One region of the Pseudoalteromonas sp. S327 genome, then DNA from elsewhere that is predicted to be linked to it. Evidence: predicted binding sites of a transcription regulator. Region 1 holds the regulator's gene; the other holds the start of a gene.
The links. The regulator sigma-54, encoded in region 1, starts transcription at its own class of promoters, with help from an activator protein. The targets are predictions, from matches to a motif close to GTTGGCACGNNNNTNGNNT.

Region 1 (7,315 bases):
GCTTTTTTTGTTCACCCAGGCGAAGCAAGCCATGGTGATTTAGGCATGATAACCAAAAATGACGTGGTTATGCTTATATCAAACTCGGGCGAAACCAGCGAAGTACTTAATATTATTCCGGTGCTTAAACGCCTTGGTGCAAAAATAATATCGATGACGGGTAACCCGCTTTCTACTATGGCTACACTTGCCGATGTGCACGTATGCATAAAAGTAGAACAAGAAGCGTGTTTATTAGGTTTAGCGCCTACAGCAAGTACCACTGCTACTTTAGCGATGGGTGATGCAATGGCGGTTGCGCTTTTAGAAGCACGCGGCTTTACCGCCGATGACTTTGCACTCTCTCACCCTGGTGGCAGTTTAGGTAAACGATTGTTGCTCACTTTAAAAGATGTAATGCACAGCGGCACAAACACCCCTATTATAGGTGTAACGCAAACAATTAAAGACGCGTTAATAGAAATGTCAGCCAAAGGGCTGGGCATGACCGCTATTGTAGATAACAATCAACAGCTTGCAGGCCTTTTTACCGACGGTGACTTACGCCGTATTTTAGAGCAAAGAGTTGATATACATAGCACCGCTATTAGCCAGGTTATGACCAAATCATGCACAACTGCCACGGCCGATATACTTGCAGCTGAAGCCCTAAACATAATGGAAAATAAACGTATTAATGGTTTAATTGTTGTCAATGATAAAAACCAGCCAATAGGCGCCTTAAATATGCAAGACCTCTTAAAAGCAGGAGTATTATAAATGCAATTTGAAGATCTCTATCAACCGCTAAGCGATGATGCCAAAGCACGCGCCAAAAAAGTAAAACTACTCATATGCGATATTGATGGTGTATTTTCTGATGGCCGAATTTACCTCGGTAACCAAGGCGAAGAATTAAAAGCATTTAATACAAAAGATGGTTTTGGCATTAAAGCGCTGATCAATAGCGGTTTTGAAGTTGCGGTCATTACGGGGCGTCACTCAGAAATAGTGCAAACTCGCATGAGCAGCTTAACCGTGCAGCACATTTATCAAGGCCAAGAAGACAAACTTATTGCTTATCAAGAACTCAAAAACACTTTAAAGTTAACTGATGAACAAATAGCCTATATTGGCGACGATGGTCCTGACATGCCAGTAATGGAGCGCGTTGGCTTTGCCGTTGCAGTAAACGATGCGCACCCGCTTATTAAGCGCTTATCGCATTACACTACGCAAATGCCTGGCGGCTTTGGCGCCGTTAGAGAGCTCACAGACTTACTTATGCTAGAGAATGGCATAGCGCTTACAACACAAGGCACCAGTTCATGAATGCAGCACGCGTTATACTCAGTGCGTTATTCATCGGCTGTATGGTTTGGCTTTGGTACCCTTATTTTACCCAAACTAATGTAGCGCCAGAGCAAGAACCTGAAGTAATTGCAAAGCCCGATTACACCGCTATAGAGCTTAAGCAAACAGCCTATGACGAGCAAGGCAAAATAAGCCATAAAGTCACTGCGGCTAAAATGGAGCTGTACCAACAGCTTGGTTTTACATTTTTTGAAAAACCTATTTTCACCTTGTATAACGAAAAGCAAACATGGCGAATAAATGCAGACGAAGCAACGCTTTACGAAGATAAACAACTTATTTTAGAAGGCAATGTGGTTGCTAAAAATTTAGTTGATAACGCCATGATAGATAACATCAATGCCGATAACATCGAAGTCGACATTAAAGCGCTAACAATGCGCTCTGAGCAGCCAGTGGTTGTCACTGGGCCTAATTTAAAAATTGTCGGGAAAGGCCTTGAAGCCGATTTAAAAACCGAAGTAATAAAACTAATTAACCATACGCGAACAATATATTATGACCAATAAACTCACTAAAATACTTATTATCCCATCGCTAATGCTTGCATTTAGCGCCTCTGCTGCTGAGCCTGCTGCTCAACCGCCAGCAAATCAAATTTCTATTAGTGCAGACCGTCAAGAAGGCCAACTTAAAGAAAACGTAGGTATTTTTGAAAAGAACGTCGAAATTGTGCATGGTAATCGCAAAATTACAGCCGACCGACTTGAAGTACATAAACGTGAAGACTTAGGGGATAACAAACAACTCCTTATTGCCACTGGCAGCCCAGCCTACTTCGAAGAAAAACAAGACGATGGTACCGTAATGAGCGCCAGTGCAAACGAAGTACGTTACGACGTAGCAAAGCGCTTTTTAACGCTTGTTGGCGATGCTGAAGTCGCACAAGCCGGTCAAAAAATTAATGCTAAAAGTATTACCTACGATATGCAGCAGCAGCTTATTAGCGCAGAAAAAGACGAAAACTCCACGGATCGTGTCCACACAATTTTAGTGCCTGTTGAAGCAAAAATTAAAGAAAAAACAGGTAACGAAGGTCAACCATGAGCACCTTAAAAGCAGAACTATTAGCAAAAAGCTATAAAGGCCGCCAAGTTGTAAAAAATGTAGGCCTTGAGGTAGAAGCCGGCAGCATTGTTGGCTTATTGGGCCCTAATGGCGCAGGTAAAACCACCACCTTTTACATGATTGTAGGATTAGTACCTAGCGACAAAGGTAAAATTTCTATTGATGATAACGACATTACGTTATTACCTATGCACAGCCGCGCCCGCTTAGGCATTGGCTATTTGCCGCAAGAGTCATCAATATTTAGAAAGCTGACAGTTTATCAAAACTTAATGGCTATTTTAGAAACGCGTAAAGAGCTCAATAAAGCCGCGCGAGAAGAAACGCTCAACAACTTACTTGATGAATTTAGTATTCAGCATATTCGCGATAGCCAAGGTATGGCGCTTTCTGGTGGTGAACGCCGCCGTGTAGAAATTGCCAGAGCACTGGCAGCGAACCCCAAATTTATTTTATTGGATGAGCCTTTTGCTGGTGTTGATCCGATTTCAGTGTTAGATATAAAGAAAATAATAGAACATCTTAAAAACCGTGGCATTGGCGTATTAATTACCGATCACAATGTAAGAGAAACCCTTGATGTTTGTGAAAAAGCCTACATTGTTTCTCATGGGGAGCTAATTGCATCTGGTACCCCAGAACACGTATTAAATGACAAAACTGTACGCGATGTTTATTTAGGCGAGCAATTTAGGCTGTAACATTTAAGCCACACCTACAAGCATCTGCTAATATTAATTATAACAACATAAAAGGATTGTTAGAGATACATGAGGCAATCATTACAGCTGCGCATGGGCCAGCAACTTACAATGACTCCACAATTGCAACAAGCGATTCGCTTGCTGCAGCTCAGTACATTGGATCTCCAGCAAGAAATACAAGAAGCACTTGATAGCAACCCGCTATTAGAAGTAGAAGAGCAAGATTACACGGAAGAGTCGGCTGGAAAAAATGAACAAAAAGCAGATACGGATGATGTAACCGTAAGCGCATCGGCTGACGATACAACCAGCGAGTACGAGCAAGACAGTGGCGAAGCTTTAAATAAAGACACCGTTAGCGATGATATGGCAATGGATGTAACCTGGGATGAGTACATGAGCGCAGCCCCTGCGGCATCCTCAGGCCCAATGCCGGAAGATGAGTCTATTTATCAAGGTGCCTCTACTGAAACGCTACATGAGTATTTAATGTGGCAGCTTCAGCTTACTCCTTTTAGCCCAACTGACGAAGCCATTGCTATTGCCATTGTAGAAGCTGTAGATGACTCGGGTATTTTAACGCTAAGTTGCGAAGAAATTTTAGAGAGCTTTAACCAAGAAAACAATGACGAAGTTGAAGTTGAACTTGACGAAATAGAAGCCGTTTTAAAGCGTATTCAGTTATTTGACCCTGTAGGTATAGCCGCGCGCAGTTTACAAGAGTGCTTGTGTATTCAGCTAAACCAGTTTGATAAAGACACCCCTTTTATAGAACAAACTAAAATGATCTTAACCGATCACATTGATCTATTAGCGGCACGCGACTATCGTACATTAATGAAAAAGACTAAGCTTAAAGAAGACGAGCTTAAAGAGGTCATGACCCTAATACATACCCTCAACCCAAAACCTGCAGATACAATAGTAAGGGAAGAGTCGGAGTATGTAATACCGGATGTGTCGGTTAAAAAAATAAAAGGCCGCTGGGTGGTAGAGCTAAACCCAGATAGCATGCCAAAAATACGCGTAAATAGTCAGTACGCGGCTATGTCACGTACCGTAAAATCAAGTGGTGATAGCCAATTTATTCGCTCTCACTTACAAGAAGCTAAATGGTTTATAAAAAGCCTTGAAAGCAGAAACGACACGCTGCTTAAGGTAACAAACTGTATTGTAAAACAGCAACAGGCATTTTTTGAACATGGCCCAGAAGCAATGAAGCCAATGGTTTTAAACGATGTTGCTGAAATGGTAGAAATGCATGAATCGACAATTTCGCGTGTTACTACGCAAAAATATATGCATACGCCACGTGGTATTTTTGAGCTTAAGTATTTTTTCTCAAGCCACGTAAGCACTGAAAACGGCGGTGAGTGTTCATCAACCGCAATACGTGCCCTAATTAAAAAGCTAATTGCCGCGGAAAACTCAGCTAAACCATTGAGTGATAGTAAAATTGCGGATATATTGGCAGAGCAAGGAATTAAAGTAGCTAGACGCACAATAGCAAAATACCGTGAATCGCTAGCTATTCCACCGTCAAATCAGAGAAAGAGTTTGATATAAGACGTAAAAAACAAAGAGGAAATGCTTATGCAACTAAACCTAACTGGTCGTCACGTAGAAGTAACTGATTCACTTAGAGACTATGTAAATAATAAATTTGCAAAGCTAGAAAGGCACTCAGATCATATTAGCAATGTGCATGTCATTCTCGATGTAGAAAAACTCAACCAAAAAGCAGAAGCGACTATTCATGTAAGTGGCGCAGATTTATTTGCCTCAACAGAGCACCAAGATATGTATGCCGCTATAGACTCGTTGATTGACAAGCTCGATCGTCAAGTCATAAAACATAAAGAGAAGCTTGCTAGACACTAATATTATGAAATTAAGTACATTAGTATGCCAGGACTGCAGCAAAGCTGCGGTCCTTTTTAGTAGTAAAAAAAGAATTTTAGAGTTTATCAGTGAGCTAGCTCATGAAAAGCTCCCCTACTTACCACAACAAGATATTCTTAATGCGCTGGCAAGCAGAGAAAAGCTAGGCAGTACTGGTATTGGCCGGGGTATCGCCATTCCTCATGGCAGAATGGGTGGCGTAGAAGAGCCGCTGGCTTTAGTACTTGTTAGCGACACGCCTGTTAACTTTGACGCTATTGATAACTGCCCTGTTGATATTTTTGTTGCACTCATCGTACCAGATGGCGATAACCAACAGCACCTAAAGACTCTGGCAACCATAGCTGATAAACTGAGCAACAAAGAATTTTGTAAACAGCTGCGCAGTGCTAAAACCGATGCTGAGCTGTATCAAGTAATTGTTGATCAATCGTAGTAAATATTAAGGGCTATAAATGGAGTTAATTATCATAAGCGGCCGTTCTGGTTCAGGTAAGTCGGTTGCTTTACGCGTGGTTGAAGATTTAGGCTATTATTGCGTAGATAATATTCCGGTCAACTTACTGCCCTCTTTAGTGCGAAGTGTTTCAGATAACTATGACAAAATAGCCGTTAGTATAGATGTTCGTAATATCCCCAAAGAACAAGACGAATTTAACGATATTCTCGAGTACCTTCCTGACTTTGCTAAACCCACACTGTTTTATTTAGATAGTGATGATCAAACACTGATCAAACGTTTTTCAGAAACACGCAGATTACACCCTTTATCCATCGATTCGCTGCCGCTTGATTTAGCAATAAAAAAAGAAAAAGAACTGCTTGATGGGCTCGTAACGCGCGCTGACTTTATGCTTGATACCACCGATTTAAGTGTGCACCAATTAGCAGAGTCAATTCGCGAAAAAATACTGGGTAAAAAAGATAAGCAACTTATTGTAACGTTTGAATCGTTTGGCTTTAAACACGGCATACCTAAAGAAGCTGATTATGTTTTTGATGCTCGCTTTTTGCCAAACCCCCACTGGGAGCCTGAACTCAAACCGCTTACGGGCCTTGATCAACCAGTAAAAGATTTTTTGGCAAATCACAGCATAGTCCAAAAATTCACTTGGCAAATTCAAACCTTTGTACAAACTTGGTTGCCACACTTAGAGCGTAATAACCGTAGTTACCTCACTATTGCAATTGGCTGTACTGGTGGTCAACACCGCTCGGTTTATTTAGCGCAAGCCATTGGTGAGAGCTTTGCTATGACGCATCCGAATGTCAAAATTCGTCATCGTGAGCAAGAAAAGTAACCTTAAAATAATAACCTGTTCAGTTTAGGTATAGTAATTTATGCGCTGTGAAGACACATTTTTAATAAAAAATAAATTAGGCTTACACGCCAGAGCGGCAACGGTCCTTGCGCAATTAGCTGTGCAGTTTGATGCTAAAATCACCTTACACCAAGATGATAAAGAAGCCGCAGGCGACAGCGTATTGGCTTTAATGCTACTTGAAAGCAGTAAAGGTAAAGAAGTTAAAGTAGTCTGTGAAGGCCCTGACTCAGAGCAAGCTTTGCATGCGGTTGGGCAATTAATTGTACAACGATTTAACGAACAAGAATAATTTAAAGCATCATAGCCTTATAAGTTAAAGACTTATCAGGCTAGACTATAAAGATTTAGTGAATTAGGGTATTCCGACTCGCCTAATTTAGTGCTTTAATTTAGGGTAATAAAGCCATGCCCCTGCTAAATTTGGTTACTTAATTTTAAACACTAATTTAGTCCCAGCATTGGGTTTAGCACAAAAAATAAAGAAAATGACAGTGGGCAACACCACTTACTAAACACCTTTCCATTACACAAAAATATTTAGGATGCCAATGCCAGAAGCGTTTGAACAAGACTACCCACTACAGCAACTAAAACAAGTGACTAAATCACTTAATAGTGGGCAATTTGTTCAAGTAAGACGCATGCTAGCAAAAACAGCACCTTGTGATACAGCACTGCTGCTTGAATCCTCTCCGCATAAAATTAGACGCATGCTTTGGCAACTGGTTGACCCAGATGTGCAAGGGGATGTGCTAGAAGAGCTCTCTGAAGATGTACGTTTAGGTATCATTGCACAAATGGAACCTGAGCATATTGCCGCGGCCACTGAGGATATGGGCCACGATGATTTAGGTGAAGTCCTGCGTAGCCTACCTGATACCGTGTACAAAGATGTGGTTAGCGCTATGGATACGCAAGACCGCGAACGCGCTACACAGGCTTTATCTTACCAAGAGCGCTCTG
Region 2 (7,315 bases), on a different contig from region 1:
AGAAATAGCCGAGCTTGATTGTAAAAATGATATTACTGAGCGTGTAGGTTTACTTATCTCTGATGTTGAAATGCCTGAAATGGACGGCTATACATTAACAGCAGAAATTAAAGCAGATCCAAAATTAGCGCCTCTACATGTTATTTTACACACTTCTTTGAGTGGGGTGTTTAATCAGGCGATGATCGAAAAAGTAGGCGCGGATGATTTTATAGCAAAATTTAACCCTGATGAATTGGCAACAGCAGTTAAAAAATGGGTTCATTGCGACTAAACAACAATAGGTGTTATTAATTTGAATAATAAAGATTTGCAGCAAAGTGACTACGATCAGTTTCGCTCATTTTTAGAGCAGCAATGTGGTATTGTGCTAGGCGAAAACAAGCAGTATTTAGTAAAAAGTAGGCTTGCGCCGCTTATGGCTCGTTTTAATGTTGAATCTTTATCACAATTAGTGAGTAAAACGCTTGGCCCTCATGAGCGGCAACTTAGAGCCGCTGTAGTTGATGCCATGACCACTAACGAAACCTTGTGGTTTAGGGATCAATACCCATTTGAGCTTTTAAAAAATAAATTGTTTCCAGAGTTTAAAGACGCCCGCCGACCATTAAAAATTTGGTCAGCGGCCAGCTCTTCAGGCCAAGAACCATACTCTATTGCCATGTCAGTTGCTGAGTTTCAGGCCAAGCAACCGGGCGTGTTGCGTATGGGGGCTCAAATTATTGGTACAGATATTTCTAACACAATGCTCGATATGTGTAAAAACGCTGAATATGATGCGTTGGCATTAGCGCGAGGCCTATCAGCAGAGCGCCGTAAAAAGTACTTTATGGATAGCGGCAACGGCATGGCAAAAGTTATCGACTCAGTTAGAAAACAGGTGAGCTTTAGACATTTAAACTTGCTTGATTCTTACGCCTTAATGGGGAAGTTTGATATTATTTTTTGCCGCAATGTCCTTATATATTTTTCACCAGAGGTTAAAGCAAAAATAATTGGTCAGTTTGCCCAAGCACTAAACCCAAAAGGGTATTTATTTTTAGGTGCGTCGGAGTCGATGACGGGCTTAAGTAACGAGTTTGATATGGTTCGTTGTAACCCTGGAATCATCTACCAAAAAAAATAATCCTATCACTTTGTTATTAAAAAACGACGTTCTTAGCGTCGTTTTTTTATTTAATAACAACCCTCTATAAAAAAATAACGTAACTAAAAACTACTGGCTTATAAATTGCTTTAACTTAAGCAAGTCAATTTTTTGGAGAACGTTATGGCTATCAGTTTTGATAAAGCATTAGGTGTGCATCCGCATGCAATGTTGATCCGCTCACAGCGGGCAGAAGTACTTGCCACAAATATAGCGAATGCTGATACGCCTGGCTATAAAGCAAAAGATATCGACTTTGCCTCAGCATTAAAAGCGGCAAGGTCAACTCAGCAAAGCGGCAATAGCATGGTTACTACCAATGAAAAACACATTGCTGGCGGTACTCGAAGTGCAGGTGGTTCTGAATTATTTCGCAATCCAAATCAAGGAGATACAGGCGATGGTAACTCAGTTGATATACAGGTGGAACGAAACTTGTATACACAGAATGCGATGGAGTATCAGGCAAGCCTGCAATTTTTAAGTAGTAAATTTAAGGGCCTGAATAAAGCGCTCGGTAGTCAAGGATAATAATTATGAGTTTATATAACGTTTTTGATATTTCAGGCAGTGGTATGAGTGCGCAAAATGTTCGCTTAAATACCACCGCGAGTAATATTTCGAATGCTAATACAATTAGTTCATCCCAAGACAAAACTTACCGAGCACGCCAACCTGTATTTGCTGCCGAGCTGACAAAAGCGTCTGCCTCAGCCAGCAACCCTCAGGGCTCCGCTGTTGGTGTTAAAGTGCTGGGAATTGTTGAGAGTAACAAACCACTACAAATTGAATATAACCCTAATCACCCAAGTGCGGATGAAAATGGCTATATCTATAAACCCAACGTTAATGTTGTTGAGGAGATGGCAAATATGATCTCTGCTTCTCGCTCTTATCAAACAAACGTGCAAGTTGCCGATGCAGCTAAGCAAATGTTAAGCAAAACGCTGTTACTTGGGCAGCGATAACCGAGGGTAGGTTATGAGTAACGATATTAGTACTAGTTCATCTTTTTTGGACTCTATAACTTGGCAAGAGACCCAAGTAGCGACGACCACTGAAGAGAGCGATGCATTAACGCAGGAAGATTTTTTCTCGTTGCTAACTCAGCAGCTATCGTATCAAGATCCGAGTAATCCGGCTGATAACGATCAGATGATTGCGCAAATGACTAATTTTACCATGGCGCAAGGCATCGCAGATTTAAACACAAATTTTGAGTCACTTGCCTCGTCAATGACCTCAAACTCTGCCTTACAAGCATCAACGCTGGTTGGTAAGCAAGCGCTTTTAGAATCTAATACGCTTGAGCTTGGCGAAAGCGGAGAGGCAAAAGGGTCTGCGGTTGCTGAAGAAGCCGTTGATAATTTAACAATTAAAGTCACAGATGCTTCTGGGCAACTGGTTAGAACTATCGATATGGGTTCGCAAGCAGCGGGTGCAGTGCGCTTTAGCTGGGATGGTAATAATGAATCCGGTGAGCGCCTACCAGAGGGTGAATACACCATTACTGCAGAGGGCAGTACCAACGGCGAGTTTTCAAGCTTACCGGTGGCAACATTCAAAAACATTGAAAGCGTTAATATCAATGGCTCTAGTGGCATTATTATTAACACTAAAGAGGGTGCGGTTAGGTTGACTGATGTCGCAGAGATCGCATAACCAATTAAAAAGTATTTCGCCTGCTAGCAGGCTATTAGATTAAAAGTTAGAGGTGAATTATGAGCTTTAATATCGCACTTACAGGCCTAGCTGCCGCTCAAAAAGACTTAGACGTAACAGCAAATAATATTGCTAACGTAAACACCACCGGTTTTAAAGAATCGCGTGCTGAATTTGCCGATGTATACGCTGCATCTGTTTTTAGTGCAGGTAAAACTAAAAACGGTGATGGTGTGCAAACAACCATGGTTGCACAGCAATTCCACCAAGGGTCACTGCAATTTACTAACAACTCGTTAGACTTAGCGATTACCGGCGAAGGGTATTTTGCAATGACCGACGATATTTCGTCGCAAGATTTAACCTATACTCGTGCAGGTGCATTTAAGCTTAACCAAGATAACTTTATGGTTGACGCCAAAGGTAATTACTTACAAGCTTTTCCGGTTGATGCATCAAGTGGGGACACCACATCGGTAAGTCTAAGTACAACTAACCCAATTCAAATTCCTGACTCATCAGGTTCGCCTCGCGCAACCGAAAACGTATTTTTATCGTTCAACTTAGATGCAACAGCTGATGCAACAGGCCTCGATTTTGATCCGACATCGAACGGTACCTATAATTCGTCGACGTCTACTACTGTTTACGACTCATTAGGTGAACCACATATTCTGCAATACTTTTTTGTAAAAGAAGAAGATGCAGCTGCAGGTGGTACAGACAATAGCTGGGAAGTATACGCTACGCTTGATGGTAAAGTGGTAAACGGTACATCTGGTGCAGAGCAAACAACTACACCATATACACCTATTACCACACTTGGTTTTGATTCTAGCGGTTTACCCGCCACAACAGATGGTGTAGCAAATACTAACACCACCACGTTTGATGAAATTAATTTACCGGCAGGTGCAGGTACTGGTTTATCGTCAATGCTTGATAACGGCGCAACATTCCCAAGTACAGGGATTGAGCTAAACTGGCGTGATGAAAACAACACAGCTGGCCGTATTCCAACTCAGTACTCAAGTGGCTTTGAAGTAAAAGCACTTGACCAAGATGGTTCTACAGTGGGTCGTTTAGCGGGTATTGATATTGGCACAGACGGTAAAATTGTTGCCTCATACAGCAATGGCGACTCAACCTATTTAGGCCAAGTTGCTATGGTTCGCTTTCCAAACTCTCAAGGCCTTTCGCAAGTAGGCGATACCAGCTGGAAGCAAAGTATAGACTCTGGTGAGCCAGTGGCCGGTGAAGCAGGCTCGGGTACTTTTGGTAGTATTAATTCATCCGCGCTTGAGCAATCTAATACCAACTTAACAAACGAATTAGTTGATTTGATTACCGCTCAACGTAACTACCAAGCGAACTCAAGAGCGCTTGAAGTTAACTCAACAATTCAGCAAAGTATTTTGCAGATTCGATAAGTTAACCTTATTTTTGGTTAAGATTTTAAGGCTGCATTTTTGCAGCCTTTTTTGTAGCTATGTCGCTAAAACTAGTCTAGCTGAACCGTTCAATACCTTCCTTATATTGCGTCAAATTTAACCTGGCATCTATTTTGCATTTATCAACTCAGAGATTTTTTATGTGAGTCGATGTTATGGACAAAATGGTCTACATTGCAGCCTCTGGCGCTAAGCAAAGCCTACAAGGGCTTGCACTTAAAGCCAATAATTTGGCAAACGCAAACACCACGGGTTTTAAAGCTGACTTTGCGCAAGCGCGCTCTATGCAAGCATTTGGCGAGGGCTTGCCTACCCGAGTGTTTTCAATGCAAGAGCGACCAGGTTCTAACATGACCTCTGGCGGCATAATCGAAACAGGGCGAGATTTAGATATTGCCATGAGCGATAACGCCTGGCTTGCGGTTCAAGATGACTCAGGAAACGAAGCCTATACAAAAGTAGGCACGCTAAACATTACTGCACAAGGTATGTTGGTAACAAGTCATGGCCGTCAAGTTATTGGCGAAGGTGGCCCCGTAATTTTACCGGTTCCTATTGAAAAAATAAGTTTTAGTGAAGATGGCGCCATACAGGTTCGCCCTCAAGGGGCGCCTGCAAATTTTTTAGAAGAAGTAGACACGCTGCGCGTTGTTGAAGGAAACAGCAGAGAGCTTGAAAAAGGCAACGATGGTTTATTTAGACCTGTACCAGGGCAAACCGTCGATACCTCTGAAAATGTAAAAGTGTTAAGTGGTGCACTGGAAATGTCTAACGTTAATCCAGTTCACGAAATGGTCGATATGATCAACCACCAACGTCAATTTGAGTTACAAGTAAAACTAATGAAAACAGCTGAAGAGATTGACGAACGTCAAGATCAGTTGATGCGCATAGTTTAACTTTAAAATGAGGGCATACTTATGAATCCTGCATTGTGGATAAGTAAAACAGGGCTAGACGCTCAACAAACTGATATATCAGTTATTTCAAATAACTTGGCGAATGCCAGTACCGTAGGTTACAAAAAAAGCCGCGCTATTTTTGAAGATTTATTGTATCAAAACATCAACCAACCTGGCGGGCGCTCATCACAAGATACCGAGCTGCCATCTGGCCTAATGCTAGGCGCTGGTGCAAAAGTGGTTGCTAACCAAAAAGAGTTTACGCAAGGTAATATGCTCACCACCGAAAACTCACTCGATTGGATGATTTCAGGCGAAGGCTTTTTTGAAGTGCTGCAACCCGATGGCAATATTGCGTATTCGCGTAATGGGCAATTTACTACCGATGAAGACGGCCGCATTGTTACCTCAGGTGCAGGTTTTGTTGTTCAGCCCGAAATGAATGTACCCGATGATGCGCAATCAATTACAGTTTCTCAAGATGGTGAAGTATCTGTACGCGTTGCAGGGCAAGCCGATAACGTGGTAATTGGCCAGCTAACAATTAGTGACTTTATTAATCCATCGGGTCTTGAGCCAATTGGTCAAAACCTTTACACCGAAACCGCTGTTAGTGGTGCGCCTGTTCAAGGTAATCCAGGTGTAGAAGGCTTAGGTACTATTATTCAAGGCTCGCTTGAGACATCAAACGTTAATGTAACGGAAGAATTGGTTAACCTTATCGAAACTCAACGTGTTTACGAAATGAACTCAAAAGTAATCTCGGCCGTTGACGAAATGATGAGCTACATCAATCAACAGTTATAACCGTGCACAAGGGGATAGTTATGCGTAATGTTATTTTATTTGCAGCAGGCACCTTATTTTTAAGTGGCTGTGTTTCTACGCAAAATAGTGAAGTGGTTCAAGATGACCCCTACTACGCACCCATGTACCCAGAGCCTGTAGCAGAGCCTGTTGTTGCAACGGGTTCGTTGTTTAACACCAATACATTTAATGATTTGTATTCAGACAAAAAAGCACTTAGAACCGGCGATATAATTACCGTTAAGCTTGAAGAGTCAACACAAGCTACAAAAGCCGCTAAAACCGAAACCGATAAAGAAACCGAAGCCAGCCTAGACCCCGTTATTGGGTTAGGTGGTTTACCAGTAAATATAGGTGGCGACAGTATTCAGTTTGGCATTGGTAGTGATTCATCATTTACCGGTGACTCTAAATCAAATCAGTCAAACAGTTTAGTGGGCGACATCTCGGTGAATGTTATGCGTGTTTTACCCAATGGTAACTTAGTTATTCGTGGTGAAAAATGGCTAACACTTAACACCGGCGAAGAGTTTATTAGGCTCGAAGGGCTTGTACGTCCGCAAGATGTAAGCGCCGATAACACGGTTGAGTCGAATAGAATAGCTAATGCCCGAATTCAATATTCAGGTAAAGGACAAACACAAGAAGCGCAAAGCCCAGGGTGGTTAACACGTTTCTTTAGTAGCTCGTTATTTCCGTTTTAGAGGATAGTAGTATGAATAGCATTAAAGCGTTTATTTTGATCATACTGCTAGGCTGGCAATTTTCTGCCAGCGCCGAGCGTATAAAAGATGTCTCTATGGTTGAAGGCGTACGTGCTAACCAATTGGTTGGCTATGGTTTAGTGGTGGGGCTACCTGGTACTGGAGAGCAAAACTCTTACACGCAACAAAGTTTTAGAGGCATGCTAAACAGTTTTGGTATTACGCTGCCTTCAACACAAAGCCCTAAAATTAAAAACGTAGCAGCAGTGGCAGTCCATGCTGAGCTTCCGCCGTTTAGAAAGCCGGGTCAAACAATTGATATTACGGTATCTTCTATTGGCAGTGCAGGCAGTTTACGTGGCGGCACCTTGCTCCAAACTTTTTTAAAAGGGGTGGATGGAAACGTATACGCCATAGCACAAGGTAGCCTAATTGTGGGTGGTTTAGGAGCACAAGGGCTTGATGGCAGTAAAGTGGTCATTAACACCCCGACAGTTGGCCGCGTACCTAACGGAGCCACTGTTGAACGCGAAGTTAAAAGCCCTTTTATGCAAGGCGACTACATTACTTTTAACTTAAACCGCCCAGACTTTACAACGGCAAAACGTTTAGAAGCAACAATTAACAACTTGGTAGGCCCTA

Region 2: a site for sigma-54 is predicted at 4,361-4,379, ahead of CWB60_RS02790 (flagellar basal body rod protein FlgF). Genes of this name have one in related genera too.

Annotation. Positions count from the first base shown of each region.
Region 1 covers NZ_PNDP01000033.1:46,910-54,224, reverse strand. Annotated here, with positions in the region: gene CWB60_RS10520 (KpsF/GutQ family sugar-phosphate isomerase) at 1-759, shown strand, start outside; gene kdsC (3-deoxy-manno-octulosonate-8-phosphatase KdsC) at 760-1,311, shown strand; gene lptC (LPS export ABC transporter periplasmic protein LptC) at 1,308-1,862, shown strand; gene lptA (lipopolysaccharide transport periplasmic protein LptA) at 1,852-2,400, shown strand; gene lptB (LPS export ABC transporter ATP-binding protein) at 2,397-3,122, shown strand; gene CWB60_RS10495 (RNA polymerase factor sigma-54) at 3,192-4,691, shown strand; gene hpf (ribosome hibernation promoting factor) at 4,719-5,006, shown strand; gene CWB60_RS10485 (PTS sugar transporter subunit IIA) at 5,011-5,463, shown strand; gene rapZ (RNase adapter RapZ) at 5,483-6,328, shown strand; gene CWB60_RS10475 (HPr family phosphocarrier protein) at 6,369-6,641, shown strand; gene mgtE (magnesium transporter) at 6,901-7,315, shown strand, end outside.
Region 2 covers NZ_PNDP01000005.1:8,960-16,274, forward strand. Annotated here, with positions in the region: gene CWB60_RS02760 (chemotaxis protein CheV) at 1-274, shown strand, start outside; gene CWB60_RS02765 (CheR family methyltransferase) at 296-1,126, shown strand; gene flgB (flagellar basal body rod protein FlgB) at 1,271-1,678, shown strand; gene flgC (flagellar basal body rod protein FlgC) at 1,684-2,115, shown strand; gene CWB60_RS02780 (flagellar hook assembly protein FlgD) at 2,129-2,809, shown strand; gene flgE (flagellar hook protein FlgE) at 2,869-4,239, shown strand; gene CWB60_RS02790 (flagellar basal body rod protein FlgF) at 4,416-5,159, shown strand; gene flgG (flagellar basal-body rod protein FlgG) at 5,181-5,969, shown strand; gene flgH (flagellar basal body L-ring protein FlgH) at 5,990-6,673, shown strand; gene CWB60_RS02805 (flagellar basal body P-ring protein FlgI) at 6,685-7,315, shown strand, end outside.